DNA from 2 places in the Streptomyces sp. NPDC034670 genome. Region 1 is predicted to be linked to the other one. Evidence: riboswitches for the same ligand, from Rfam matches in the RefSeq annotation. Region 1 holds a riboswitch; the other holds the start of a gene.

The links. A riboswitch is a leader RNA that binds a small molecule or an ion and turns the genes downstream of it on or off. The one in region 1 is predicted to bind cyclic di-AMP.
Region 2: it holds a riboswitch for cyclic di-AMP, as region 1 does, so the genes downstream of both, ACZ56B_RS27935 (M23 family metallopeptidase) here and ACZ56B_RS04950 (M23 family metallopeptidase) in region 1, are expected to answer to the same signal.

Annotation. Positions count from the first base shown of each region.
Region 1 covers NZ_JBVITR010000004.1:239,818-246,036, reverse strand. The annotation lists gene ACZ56B_RS04955 (M16 family metallopeptidase) at 1-1,393, shown strand, start outside; cyclic di-AMP (ydaO/yuaA leader) riboswitch at 1,595-1,769, shown strand; gene ACZ56B_RS04950 (M23 family metallopeptidase) at 1,782-2,546, shown strand; gene ACZ56B_RS04945 (GntR family transcriptional regulator) at 2,759-3,472, shown strand; gene ACZ56B_RS04940 (HPr family phosphocarrier protein) at 3,729-4,010, opposite strand; gene ACZ56B_RS04935 (bifunctional acetate--CoA ligase family protein/GNAT family N-acetyltransferase) at 4,189-6,219, shown strand, end outside.
Region 2 covers NZ_JBVITR010000055.1:30,221-36,439, forward strand. The annotation lists gene ACZ56B_RS27920 (response regulator) at 1-204, shown strand, start outside; gene ACZ56B_RS27925 (dihydrofolate reductase family protein) at 395-1,528, shown strand; tRNA gene ACZ56B_RS27930 (tRNA-Met) at 1,640-1,713, shown strand; cyclic di-AMP (ydaO/yuaA leader) riboswitch at 2,006-2,163, shown strand; gene ACZ56B_RS27935 (M23 family metallopeptidase) at 2,176-3,207, shown strand; gene ACZ56B_RS27940 (PrsW family intramembrane metalloprotease) at 3,296-4,756, opposite strand; gene trmB (tRNA (guanosine(46)-N7)-methyltransferase TrmB) at 4,808-5,668, opposite strand; gene ACZ56B_RS27950 (MFS transporter) at 5,794-6,219, opposite strand, start outside.

The DNA of each region.
Region 1 (6,219 bases):
CGCCACGATGGACTTCCACCCCCGGCCGCAGGCGGGCGAGGCGAGGCCCTGGGCCTTCCCGGCCCCCGAGCGCGGCACGCTCGACAACGGCGTGACCGTCCTGCACTGCCACCGCCCGGGCCAGCAAGTCGTCGCCGTCGAGGTGCTCCTCGACGCGCCGCTCGAGGCCGAGCCGACCGGACTGGACGGTGTCGCCACGATCATGGCGCGGGCCTTCTCCGAGGGCACCGACAAGCACTCCGCCGAGGAGTTCGCCGCCGAGCTGGAGCGGTGCGGCGCCACCCTGGACGTGCACGCCGACCACCCCGGTGTCCGGCTGAGCCTCGAGGTCCCCGCCTCGCGGCTCGCCAAGGGGCTCGGGCTGGTCGCCGACGCCCTGCGGGCGCCCGCGTTCGCGGACGGCGAGGTCGAGCGGCTGGTCCGCAACCGCCTCGACGAGATCCCGCACGAGCTGGCCAGCCCCGCCCGCCGGGCCGCCAAGGAACTCTCCAAGGAACTGTTCCCGGCGAGTTCGCGCATGTCGCGTCCGCGTCAGGGCACCGAGGAGACGGTCGCCGGCATCGACTCCACGGCCGTGCGCGCCTTCTACGAGAAGCACGTCCGTCCCGCCACGACGACCGCGGTGGTCGTCGGCGACCTCACCGGGGTCGACCTGGACGCGCTGCTCGGCGACACCCTCGGCTCCTGGACGGGCTCCCCGGCCCGGCCCCGGCCCGTTCCGCCGGTGGTCGCGGACGACACCGGCCGGGTCGTGATCGTGGACCGCCCGGGCGCCGTCCAGACGCAGCTGCTGATCGGCCGGATCGGCCCGGACCGGCACGACCGCGTGTGGCCCGCGCAGGTGCTCGGCACGTACTGCCTCGGCGGCACCCTCACCTCCCGCCTGGACCGCGTCCTGCGCGAGGAGAAGGGCTACACCTACGGCGTCCGGGCCTTCGGGCAGGTCCTCCGGTCCACCGCGCCCTCCTCCCCGGAAGGGGCCACCGGCGCCGCGATGCTCGCCATCAGCGGCTCCGTCGACACCCCGAACACCGGGCCCGCCCTGCAGGACCTGTGGACGGTGCTGCGCACGCTCGCCGCGGAGGGACTCACCGACGCCGAGCGGGACGTCGCCGTGCAGAACCTGGTGGGCGTGGCACCGCTCAAGTACGAGACCGCCGCGGCCGTCGCGAGCACCCTGGCCGACCAGGTCGAGCAGCACCTGCCCGACGACTACCAGGCCGAGCTGTACCGGCAGCTCGCCGCGACCGGCACCGTGGAGGCGACCGCCGCGGTCGTCAACGCCTTCCCGGTGGACCGCCTGGTGACCGTGCTCGTCGGCGACGCGGCGCAGATCAAGGCGCCCGTGGAGGCCCTCGGGATCGGTGACGTCGCCGTGGTGAGCGCCGAGTAGCGGGCCGCGCGGGACGCGTACGGGCGAGGCCCTGGTGGCGGGTACGTCACCAGGGCCCGCCCATGCCCGGATTGGGGTGGAGACGGCCCGTCTGCCCTGTGGGATGCGCTACAGAATCCGGGTTCCGTTTGGGAATCGACGGCCCGCCCGCTTAGCGTCTTCCGGGCTGTTCGTCGGGCAGTGCGCCGCACCCGCGGCACCGGACAGCCATCGCCGAGTCCCCGTACGGCGCGAGCCAGGGGAGCCGGGGGCCCGCACGCAGTCTCTGCAGTCCCTGGGGTGAATCGGACGCCCGCGCGTGTCGCGAGGGGGTCCGTAGGAGACCTTCCTGCTCCGAACCCGTCAGCTAACCCGGTAGGCGAGAGGGAAGGAAAGGACCAGCCTGTACATGGCGTTCACCCGCGCCACCGGGAAGCACCGCCGTCCCCGCAGGACCGAGCGCGGCACCGCCCGCGCGGCGGGCGTCGCGGCTCTCACCACCACCGGCGTCGTCGGCTCCCTCGGGGCCCCCGCGCTCGCCGCCGAACCCGTCGCCGCGCAGACCGGCCTCACCCCCGTCATCACCCTGGGCGACCAGGTCGCCGACCAGGTCGACGCCCAGGCGGCCGCCCAGCACGAGGCCGCCCGGGAGGCCGCCGAGACCGCCGCGCGGAAGGCGGCCGAGGAGGCCGCGCGCGAGAAGGCGGCCGAGGAGGCCCGGGCGGAGCGGGAACGCGCCGCGCGGGAGGCCGAGCGCGAGCGCCTCACCGCCTTCGTCTCCCCGATCGCCGGCTCCTACGTCTCGACCGGCTACAAGAGCGGTGGCGCCGTCTGGTCCTCCGGCAGCCACACGGGCGTGGACTTCCACGCCGCGAGCGGCACCCCCGTCCAGGCGGTCGGCGCGGGCACCGTCGTGGAGGCCGGCTGGGGCGGCGCGTACGGCAACCAGGTCGTCATCCGGATGCACGACGGCACCTACACCCAGTACGCCCACCTGTCGTCCGTCGGCGTCTCGGTGGGGCAGCAGGTCACCCCGGGGCAGCGGATCGGCCTGTCCGGCGCCACCGGCAACGTCACGGGCGCGCATCTGCACTTCGAGGTCCGCACCACCGCCGAGTACGGCTCCGACCTGGACCCCGTCGCCTACCTCCGCGCGCACGGCGTGAACCTCTGACGCGCGTCCGCTCCGGCGCGGCGCCCGCCCCGCTCTCCGGCCCCGGCTCCCGAGCCGGGGCTTTCGGCGTCGCAGGGGGGAAGGGCTGACCGAAAGCGCCAAAAACACCTATGGATTCCGGCCCGGCGTCGGAAATTACCGCCGATTGCAATAGAGTCACGGAACGCACGTCGATCGTCGGCGTTTCACGGGAATGAATCCGGAGGTCGCTCATGCGTATTCCCGCGCACTCGGTGTGCACGGCGATCCGGGACGACATCGTCGCGGGTGTCCACGGGCGCGGCAGCCGGCTCACGGAGGAAGTGCTCGCCCGCCGTTACGGCGTCTCCCGCGTCCCCGTCCGGGAGGCCCTGCGCACGCTGGAGGCCGAGGGGTTCGTGGTGACCCGGCGGCACGCGGGCGCGTGCGTCGCGGAGCCCACCGGGCAGGAGGCCGCCGACCTGCTGGAGATGCGTCTGCTCCTCGAGCCGCTCGGCGCCCTCCGCGCGGCCCAGCGCCGCACCGAGGCCCACGTGAAGGTGTTGCGCGGCCTGGTCCGTCTGGGGCAGGAGCGCGCCCGCCGGGGCGACAGCGACGACCTGCGCTCCCTGGGCGGCTGGTTCCACGAGACGCTCGTCCGGGCCTGCGGCAGCCCGGCGCTGGCGTCGGCGCTGACCCAGGTGCGGTACAAGATCGCCTGGATGTACGCCGTGGAGGGGCCCGCCGACCCGGTGGAGCACTGGGCGGAGCACGGCGCGATCGTGGACGCCGTGGCGCGCGGCGACGGCGAGCGCGCTCGGACGGTCACGGCGCTGCACGCCGAGCGCGCGCGGGGTGCGCACCGTCTGCGCCCCGCCCTCGGCGTCGCCCGGACGGACCGGGTGGACCGCGTGGCCCGTGTGAGGAACTCGCAACATGCCGTGAACATGCCGGGACCGCGCCCTTAACACGGGGGCCGTATACAAAGGAAAAGCGCCGGCGGGCACGTGTCCCGCTGCCGCATTCCGGAAACGCGGAGAATTCGCGAGGCTTTCCTCGTGGTTCTTCCGTGGTCGCGCTTTCGGGAGGTCCTCACCGGAAAGCGGGCGCGGAAAGCGGGCACGGGGGACGAGGCCGTCGGTCCGGGGAAGTCCGGGGAAGGGAAACGGCGGAGCCGCGCCGTCCGGAACGGACGACGCGGCTCCGCCGCTGTCGGGCACGCGGTCACACGGTCTCGGGGAGCTCCTCGAGACCCTCGGAGACCAGCTTCGCCAGACGGTCCAGGGCGGCGTCCGCGCCCTCCGCGTCGGAGGCGAGGACGATCTCCTCGCCGCCCTGGGCGCCCAGACCCAGGACGGCCAGCATGGAGGCCGCGTTGACGGGGGTGCCCCCGGCCTTGGCGATCGTCACCGGGACGCCTGCGGCCGTGGCGGCTCGGACGAAGATGGAGGCGGGACGGGCGTGGAGGCCCTCGGCCCAGCCGACGTTGACGCGGCGCTCAGCCATGTGTTGCTGCCCTTCAGTCTTCAGGGTTGTCTAGACCAGTTTCCCACAACGTGAAGCAGGCCGGAGCGGCACCCGCTCCCGCTGCCGGGCGGCTTCCGGACCGCGGCCTCGGTCCGGCTCGTCGCCCTCCACAGACTGCCTCGCGCCGTCGCCGTACGCGAGCCGTACTCTGGGGCCCATGCAGACCTCGTCGGACCGGCACGAGTACCCCGCCCACTGGGAAGCCGACGTGGTGCTGCGCGACGGCGGCACCGCGCGCGTCCGCCCCATCACCGTCGATGACGCCGAGCGCCTGGTCAGCTTCTACGAGCAGGTCTCGGACGAGTCGAAGTACTACCGCTTCTTCGCGCCCTACCCGCGTCTGTCCGCCAAGGACGTCCACCGCTTCACGCACCACGACTTCGTGGACCGGGTGGGACTCGCCGCCACCGTGGGCGGCGAGTTCATCGCCACCGTACGGTACGACCGGATCGGCGCCGACGGGGCACCCGCCTCCGCGCCGGCCGACGAGGCCGAGGTCGCCTTCCTCGTGCAGGACGCCCACCAGGGCCGGGGCGTCGCCTCCGCCCTGCTCGAACACATCGGCGCCGTCGCGCGGGAGCGCGGCATCCGCCGGTTCGCCGCCGAGGTGCTGCCCGCCAACACCAAGATGATCAAGGTGTTCACCGACGCCGGGTACACCCAGAAGCGCAGCTTCGAGGACGGCGTCGTCCGCCTGGAGCTCGACCTCGAACCCACCGACCGCTCCCTGGCCGTGCAGTACGCGCGCGAACAGCGCGCCGAGGCGCGCTCCGTGCAGCGGCTGCTCTCCCCCGGGGCGGTGGCCGTCATCGGCACCGGCCGCACCCCCGGCGGCGTGGGACGCAGCATCCTCGACAACATCCGGGACGCCGGGTTCACCGGCCGCCTGTACGCCGTGAACGGCGCCCTCCCGGACGGGCGGGAGGAACTCGACGGGGTGCCCGCCTTCCGCTCGGTGCGGGACGTCGACGGGCCCGTCGACCTGGCGGTCGTCGCGGTGCCCGCGGAGCGGGTCCCCGAGGTGGTCGCCGAGTGCGGCGAGCACGGCGTGCAGGGGCTCGTGGTCGTCTCCGCCGGGTACGCCGAGTCCGGTCCCGAGGGCCGGGAGCGCCAGCGCGCCCTGGTGCGGCAGGCGCGCACGTACGGCATGCGGATCATCGGCCCGAACTCCTTCGGCGTCGTCAACACCTCCCCCGGCGTACGGCTGAACGCCTCGCTCGCCCCCGAGATGCCCCGCCCCGGCCGGATCGGGCTGTTCGCCCAGTCCGGCGCCATCGGCGTCGCCCTGCTGTCGCGCCTGCACCGGCGCGGCGGGGGCGTCACCGGCGTCACCGGCGTGTCCACCTTCGTGTCCTCCGGCAACCGGGCCGACGTCTCCGGCAACGACCTCCTGCAGTACTGGTACGAGGACCCCGACACCGACGTCGTCCTCATGTACCTGGAGTCCATCGGCAACCCCCGCAAGTTCACCCGCCTCGCTCGCCGGACCGCGGCGGCGAAGCCGCTGGTCGTGGTCCAGGGCGCACGCCACGGATCCGGGCCCCGGGGGCACGCCGTACGGGCGACCCGGCTGCCGCACGCGACGGTGTCCGCGCTGCTGCGGCAGGCCGGGGTGATCCGGGTGGACACCATCACCGAGCTGGTCGACGCGGGCCTGCTGCTCGCCCGCCAGCCCCTGCCGGCCGGACCCCGGGTGGCGATCCTCGGCAACTCCGAGTCCCTGGGCCTGCTCACCTACGACGCCTGCCTCGCCGAGGGGCTGCGCCCGCACCGCCCGCTGGACCTCACCACCGCCGCCTCGGCGGCGGACTTCCACGCCGCGCTCTCCCGGGCGCTGGCCGACGACACCTGCGACGCGGTGGTCGTGACCGCGATCCCGGCGGTGGGGGAGGGCCCGGTCGGCGACGCGGCACTGGCCGAGGCCCTGCGCTCGGCCGCCGCCGCGACGCCGTCCAAGCCGGTCCTGGTGGTCCACGTGGAACTCGGCGGCCTCGCGAAGGCCCTCTCGGCCGCCGCGAGCACGGCACCGCAGCCGACCGCGGCGGCCGCGGCCGCCCCGCGGCAGGCACCGCCGGCCACGCCGTCCGAGGGGCCGCCCGCCCCCGGCCCGGCGGACGGCGCCCCGCCCATGCCGCCCGCCGCGGGCGGGGTGCCCGTCCCCGCCGCACCTCCCGAAGGCACCCACCTC
Region 2 (6,219 bases), on a different contig from region 1:
CCCCCGAAGGCCATCACCGACCGGGAGGAGGAGATCCTCAAGCTGGTCGCCGAGGGGAACACCTCGCAGCAGATCGCCGACCTCCTGGTGATCAGCCCGAAGACGGTGGAGCGCCACCGCGCCAACCTGCTCTCCAAGCTGGGCCTGAAGGACCGCCTGGAACTCACCCGGTACGCCATCCGCGTGGGCCTGATCGAGCCCTGACGCCCCCCTCGTGCGGCGCCGTCCCCGAACCGGACGCCGCCGGGAGCGGCGGGGGCCGGGCCTCCCCGGGCCCCGCTCCGCCGCGCGTCGTGCAGGCTTGGGGACAGACCCGGCCCGGACCGGACGGCTCCGCACGGGCCGGGACGGGACCCGTCCGCCGTTTTGCCGTTCCCGCCAGGAGAGTGCGCCGATGCCCCACCCCTACGTCCTGCTGTCCGCCGCCGTCTCCCTGGACGGCTGCCTGGACGACACCGGCCCCGAGCGGCTGCTGCTGTCCGGCCCGGCCGACTTCGACCGGGTCGACGAGGTGCGGGCGTCGGTGGACGCGATCCTGGTCGGCGCCGGCACGATCCGCGCCGACAACCCGCGCCTGCTGGTCAACTCGCCCGAGCGGCGGGCCGGCCGGGTCGCGCGGGGCGGGTCCGAGTACCCGCTCAAGGTCGCCGTCAGCGGCTCCGGCGACCTGGACCCGGCGGCGCTGTTCTGGCACACCGGCGGCGAGAAGGTCCTCTACACGACCGACCGGGGCGCCGAGCGGGCCCGCGCCCTCGGTCTCGCGGCCGACGTCGTCCCGCTCGGCCCCGGGATCGACTGGCGCCGGCTCCTGGAGCACCTGCACGCCGTGCGCGGGGTCCGGCGGCTCATGGTCGAGGGCGGCGGCCTGATCCACACCCAGCTCCTCACCCAGGGCCTCGCCGACGAGCTCCAGCTGGTCCTCGCCCCGCTCCTCGTCGGCGATCCGGACGCCCCCCGCCTCTTCGGTCCCGGCTCCTACCAGGGCGGACGGCTGCGGCTGCTCGAGACCCGGGCCGTCGGCGACGTCGTCCTGATGCGGTACGAGCCCACCGCGCCCGGCACCGACGGGCTGCCCTCCGCCGCCGACCACCACTGGCTGGCCCTCGCCTGCGATCTCGCGGACCGGTGCCCGCCGTCCCGGACGGCGTTCAGCGTGGGCGCGGTGGTGGTCGCGGCCGACGGTACGGAACTGGCCCGGGGCCACTCCCGCGAGGGCGGGGACCCGGTGGTGCACGCGGAGGAGGCGGCGCTCGCCAAGACCGACCCCACGGACCCCCGGCTCGCGACCGCCACCGTGTACTCCAGCCTGGAGCCCTGTGCCCGGCGCGCGTCCCGGCCGGCGTCCTGCGCCCGGCTGATCCTGGACGCGGGGATACGGCGGGTGGTCACGGCCTGGCGCGAGCCGGACACCTTCGTGCCGGGTGCCGACGGCAGCGGGGTGCTGGCGGACGGGGGCGCCACCGTCGTCGTCCTGCCGGAGCACGAGGAGCGGGCGCAGGCGCCGAACAGCCATCTGACCGGCCGCTGAGAAGGGGCGGGGGAAGAGGAGGGGAGGAGGCAGGGAAGGAGGGGGAGGAAGGGGCGGAGGAGAGGGGTGCGCCGGGTGTCCCGCGCATGGCGTACACTGGTGTCATACCGACGCGGGGTGGAGCAGCTCGGTAGCTCGCTGGGCTCATAACCCAGAGGTCGCAGGTTCAAATCCTGTCCCCGCTACTGAAGGCCGAGGGCCGGAACCCGAAAGGGTTCCGGCCCTCGGTGTTTCCCCTGCCCACCCCTCGTCACCGAAGGTGACCGTCCCGCCTCACTGCGCATGACGACTGACATACCGTCAGAAGATCGCAGAGCCCTGAAGGCGGGTCAACTCGCCCGTTTTCGCCTGCTCCTGGCGGTTAAGTCCGTACGGGGATCGTGGATGATCAAGAGGAACGGCTTGGAATCCGACCCTCACCTCTATTAACGTTCGATAACGCAGCGCGGTCGTCCCAGCCGTCACAGAAGTCGGCTCCGTGCGCACGCGCCGAATCCCGCGAGGGAACCGGGGAACCACCACCATGGGGTGAATCGCGTGGATACCGCCGTGGAAGCACGGTGTGTATACGCGCGTAGGAGACCTTCCTGCTCCGAACCCGTCAGCTAACCCGGTAGGCGGTGGAGGAAGGAAAGGAGTACGCCCACGTGGCGTCAAACCGGCCTGCTCCCGAGGCCCCCTTCATGCCGAGTCAGCGCGACGGCGAGACCTTCGGCTACGGCCGCGTCCCCGGCGACGAGGGCCCCTTCGAGGAGTGGAACCCCACCGCGGAGTCCATCCGCCCGGTACGCGGCCGGCACCGCGTCAGCAAGCAGCGCGGCGGAGGACTCGCCCGCAGCTCCACCGTCCTGGGCGTCGGCGTCATCGCCGCCGTGGGCGCGGGCGGCATGGCCAGCGCCCAGACCGGCAAGCCGCCGGTCTCGATCTCCGTGCCCGACCTCCCCAACGTGGGCTCCCTCATCTCCGACGAGGAGGAGCCCGCCGGTTCCGCCACGCCGCTCAGCAGCATCGGCATGACCGGCACCGACGCCGAGCAGGGCGCCGCCGGCGCCGGCGAGGCGCTGCGCGCCCGGATCATGGCGCAGGTCGAGCAGCAGCAGGACCAGGCCGAGAGCAGGGCCGCGGCGGAGGCCGTCGCCGCCGCCGAGAAGGAGGCCGCCGAGGCCGCCGCCAAGGCGGAGAAGGAGGCCAAGGCCAAGGCGGAGGAGGCGAAGAAGAAGGCGGAGGAGGAGGCCCGGCGGAAGGCCGAGGCCGAGCGCCTCGCCGCGCTGGCCAAGCAGTACGCGCTGCCGACCTCCTCGTACACCCTCAGCTCGACCTTCGGCCAGGCCGGCGCCTACTGGTCCTCCGGCTACCACACCGGCCTCGACTTCGCCGCTCCCTCGGGCACGCTGATCAAGGCGGTCCACACCGGCACGATCACCTTCGCCGGCTGGGACGGCTCCTACGGCTACAAGACCGTGCTGACCCTCGACGACGGCACCGAGGTCTGGTACGCCCACCAGTCCTCCATCAGCGTCAGCGTCGGCCAGAAGGTCAACACCGGCGACGTGATCGGCCGCGTCGGCTCCACCGGCAACTCCACCGGGGCCCACCTCCACCTGGAGGTCCACTCCGCGGGCTCCTCCGCGGGCATCGACCCGCTGGCGTGGCTGCGGAGCAAGGGCCTCAACCCCTGAGAACCACCGCTTCCCGAACCCCGGCAGTGCCGGGGACCCCGGCAGTCCCGACGGCGGCCCTCCGACGTCAGGGCTGCCGTCGGCGGTTTCAGGACCGGTAAGGGTTCGGCCGGTAGGCCGGGTACGGCCGCGCCTGCGGCGGCGGACCGCAACCGGGAGCGCCCTGGACTCCGTGGGCCTCCTGGCTCCCGTGAGCCTCGTAGATCCCGTAGGCCCCGTGAGTCCCCCGGATTCCGTGGAGCCCATGGACTCCATGGACCCCGTAGGGCCCGTGCACCGGCCACGGCGCGACGGCGGCCGGGACCGGCGGCGCGAGGGCGCGGGCGGCGTGGTCCAGTGCCGGGCGGGCCGCCCCCCGGCGGGCCCACAGCTCCCCCAGCAGCTCCCGTTCCCGTACGACGAAGTCCGGCCCCGCGCGGCCGAGCCGCCCGCGGTGCCGCAGGAACGCCAGCGAGGTCGCGCACGCCTCGTACCGGGCCACTGCCCGGGCCGCGGCCTTCCCCCCGTGCCGGCGCGCGTACCGCCGGGCGACGCGCCGGGCGCGCATCGAGCCCAGGGCGAACGGCTCCGCCGGCGCCAGCCAGCCGGCCGCGGCGTACGCCGGCAGTTCCGCCCGCACCGTCCGCAGTTCGCGCTGCCGCGTCCACACCACCAGCCAGGTCAGCACGCCGAACACCGGCACCATGAACGCCAGGTACACGGCGAAGAACCCGTAGTCGCCCAGCGTCGAGGACCCGTTCCACAGCGCGTGCATGACCATCGCGAGCAGCAGTCCGCACAGCGGCAGCAGCACCCGGCGGACCCGCTGCCGCCGCGCACAGAGCGCGCAGAGCCCGAACCCGATGCCGGTGAGCACGGTGAACAGCGGGTGCGCGAAGGGCGACATGACGATGCGGACGAAGAAGGTCGCCGCGGTGACCGAGGCGAAGCCGCTGTCGCCGGTCAGCCGGTCGGTGCCGAAGGCGGTGCCGAGGTAGAGGATGTTCTCGGTGAACGCGAAGCCGGTGGCGGTGACCCCGGCTATCACCACGCCGTCGAGGAGCCCGGTGAAGTCGCGTCTGCGGAAGAGGAAGACCAGCAGCACGGCGGCGGCCTTCGCGCTCTCCTCCACGACGGGCGCTATGACGGTCGCGCCGAGGGTGTCCGCGCCCGACGGGTCGGCCGTGGCCGTCGCTATCCACTGCGTGGCGAAGCTGTTGGCCACGATCGCCATGAGCGCCGCCGCACAGGCCCCCCAGGCGAAGGAGAACAGCAGGCTCGGCCAGGGCCACGGCTCCACCCGGTCCAGCCACCGGAAGGCGGCGGTGAGCAGCGGCACGGGAAGCACCGCGAGTCCCAGCCCGACCAGGAACCCGTCCGTGCCGGTCTGCTCGCGCACCAGTGCGAGGATGACCAGCCCCGACAGCGCGAGCAGGGCGGCCAGCGCTCCGTAGCGCACCCGGGGCCGCTGCCACCAGTGCGCGTGCCGGGGCGCACCGTCGGGCCGCGGGGGCACGCCGGGCGGCGGCACCGTGCCGGGATGCCTCGGGCGGGGAGGGCTGCTGGCCACGGGAGGGACCCTAACGGGACGGGGCGCCGGCCGCAGGAGCGCGCAAGAGGCTCAGACGCCGGCGGGGGGCTGGTCGCAGCGGTCCGCTCCGGGGCGGTCGCCGTGCGGGGTGCGACGGAAGAGCAGGTCGTTCACGACATGACCCTTGTCCAGTCCCTGACTCTCGAAACGGGTCAGCGGCCGGAACGGGGGACGCGGCGCGAAACCGCCGTCGGCCCGGGTGTTCTCGAAGGCGGGGTGCGCGGTCAGCACCTCGAGCATCTGCTCGGCGTACGGCTCCCAGTCGGTGGCGCAGTGCAGCACCGCGCCCGGCTTGAGGCGGGTCGCCGCCAGGGAGAGGAACGCGGGCTGGATCAGCCGCCGCTTGTGGTGCCGCTTCTTGGGCCACGGGTCGGGGAAGTAGACGCGCAGTCCGTCCAGGGAGTCCGGGGCGAGCATCTCGCGCAGGAGGATGATCGCGTCGCCGTTGCCGACGCGGACGTTGGTCAGACCCTGCTGGTCGGCCAGGTTGAGGAGGTTGCCCTGGCCGGGGGTGTGGACGTCGACGGCGAGGATGTTGGTGGCCGGGTCGGCGGCGGCCATCCGCGCGGTGGCCTCGCCCATGCCGAAGCCGATCTCCAGGACGACCGGGTTGTCGTTGCCGAAGAACTCCGCGAGGTCGAGCCGGCGCCGGCCGTCGATGTCGAAGCCCCACTTGGGCCACAGCCGCTGCAGCGCGTCCGCCTGCCCGGCGGTCACCCGGCTGCGGCGCGGCTGGAAGCTCCGGATGCGCCGCTCGAAGTGCGACCCGGCGGGGTCGGCCTTCGGGCCGTCCGGGAACCTCGGCTCCCCCTTGGCCCGGGTGCGGCGGATCGACTCACCGGGCGCGTGCGCGGGGTGCGGGGCTGCGGGGGTGTTCACGGAGTCAGACACAGTGCTGTCGATTTTACGGGGGCACGGCGGCCGGCGGCCGCGCCCGTCACCGCCGGTCCGGCGGGCGTCGCCGGCGCACCGGCAGGGCGGCCCGGCACGGCGGCCCCGGGCGCCCCGGGATGGTGTCAGCCCGCCGGGGCCATCAGGAGCGGCCGGGCGCGCTCGCGCAGCTCGACCACACGGGGTTCGTCGCCGTAGGGCTCCAGGCGGTGCAGGAGGTCCTTGACGTACTCGGTGGTACGGGCCGACGAGATACGGCCCGCCACCTCCACCGCGCGGACGCCCTGCTCGCAGGCCGCGTCCAGGTTGCCCGACTCCAGTTCGGCGACGGCCGAGACGACCAGCCGCAGGCCGTGCGAGCGCACGAACTCCTCCGTCGGCTTCGACAGCGCCTGCTCGGTGAAGCGGCGGACCTGGCGGGGTGCCTTGAGGTCGCGGTAGCACTCCGCGGCGTCGGCGGCGAACCGGTCGTAGCCGTAGAAGCCGAGCCAGGTGGGGTCGCTGTCGCCGGGGCGGGAGCGCTCCAGCCAGCCCTCGGCCGCCTTCAGGGC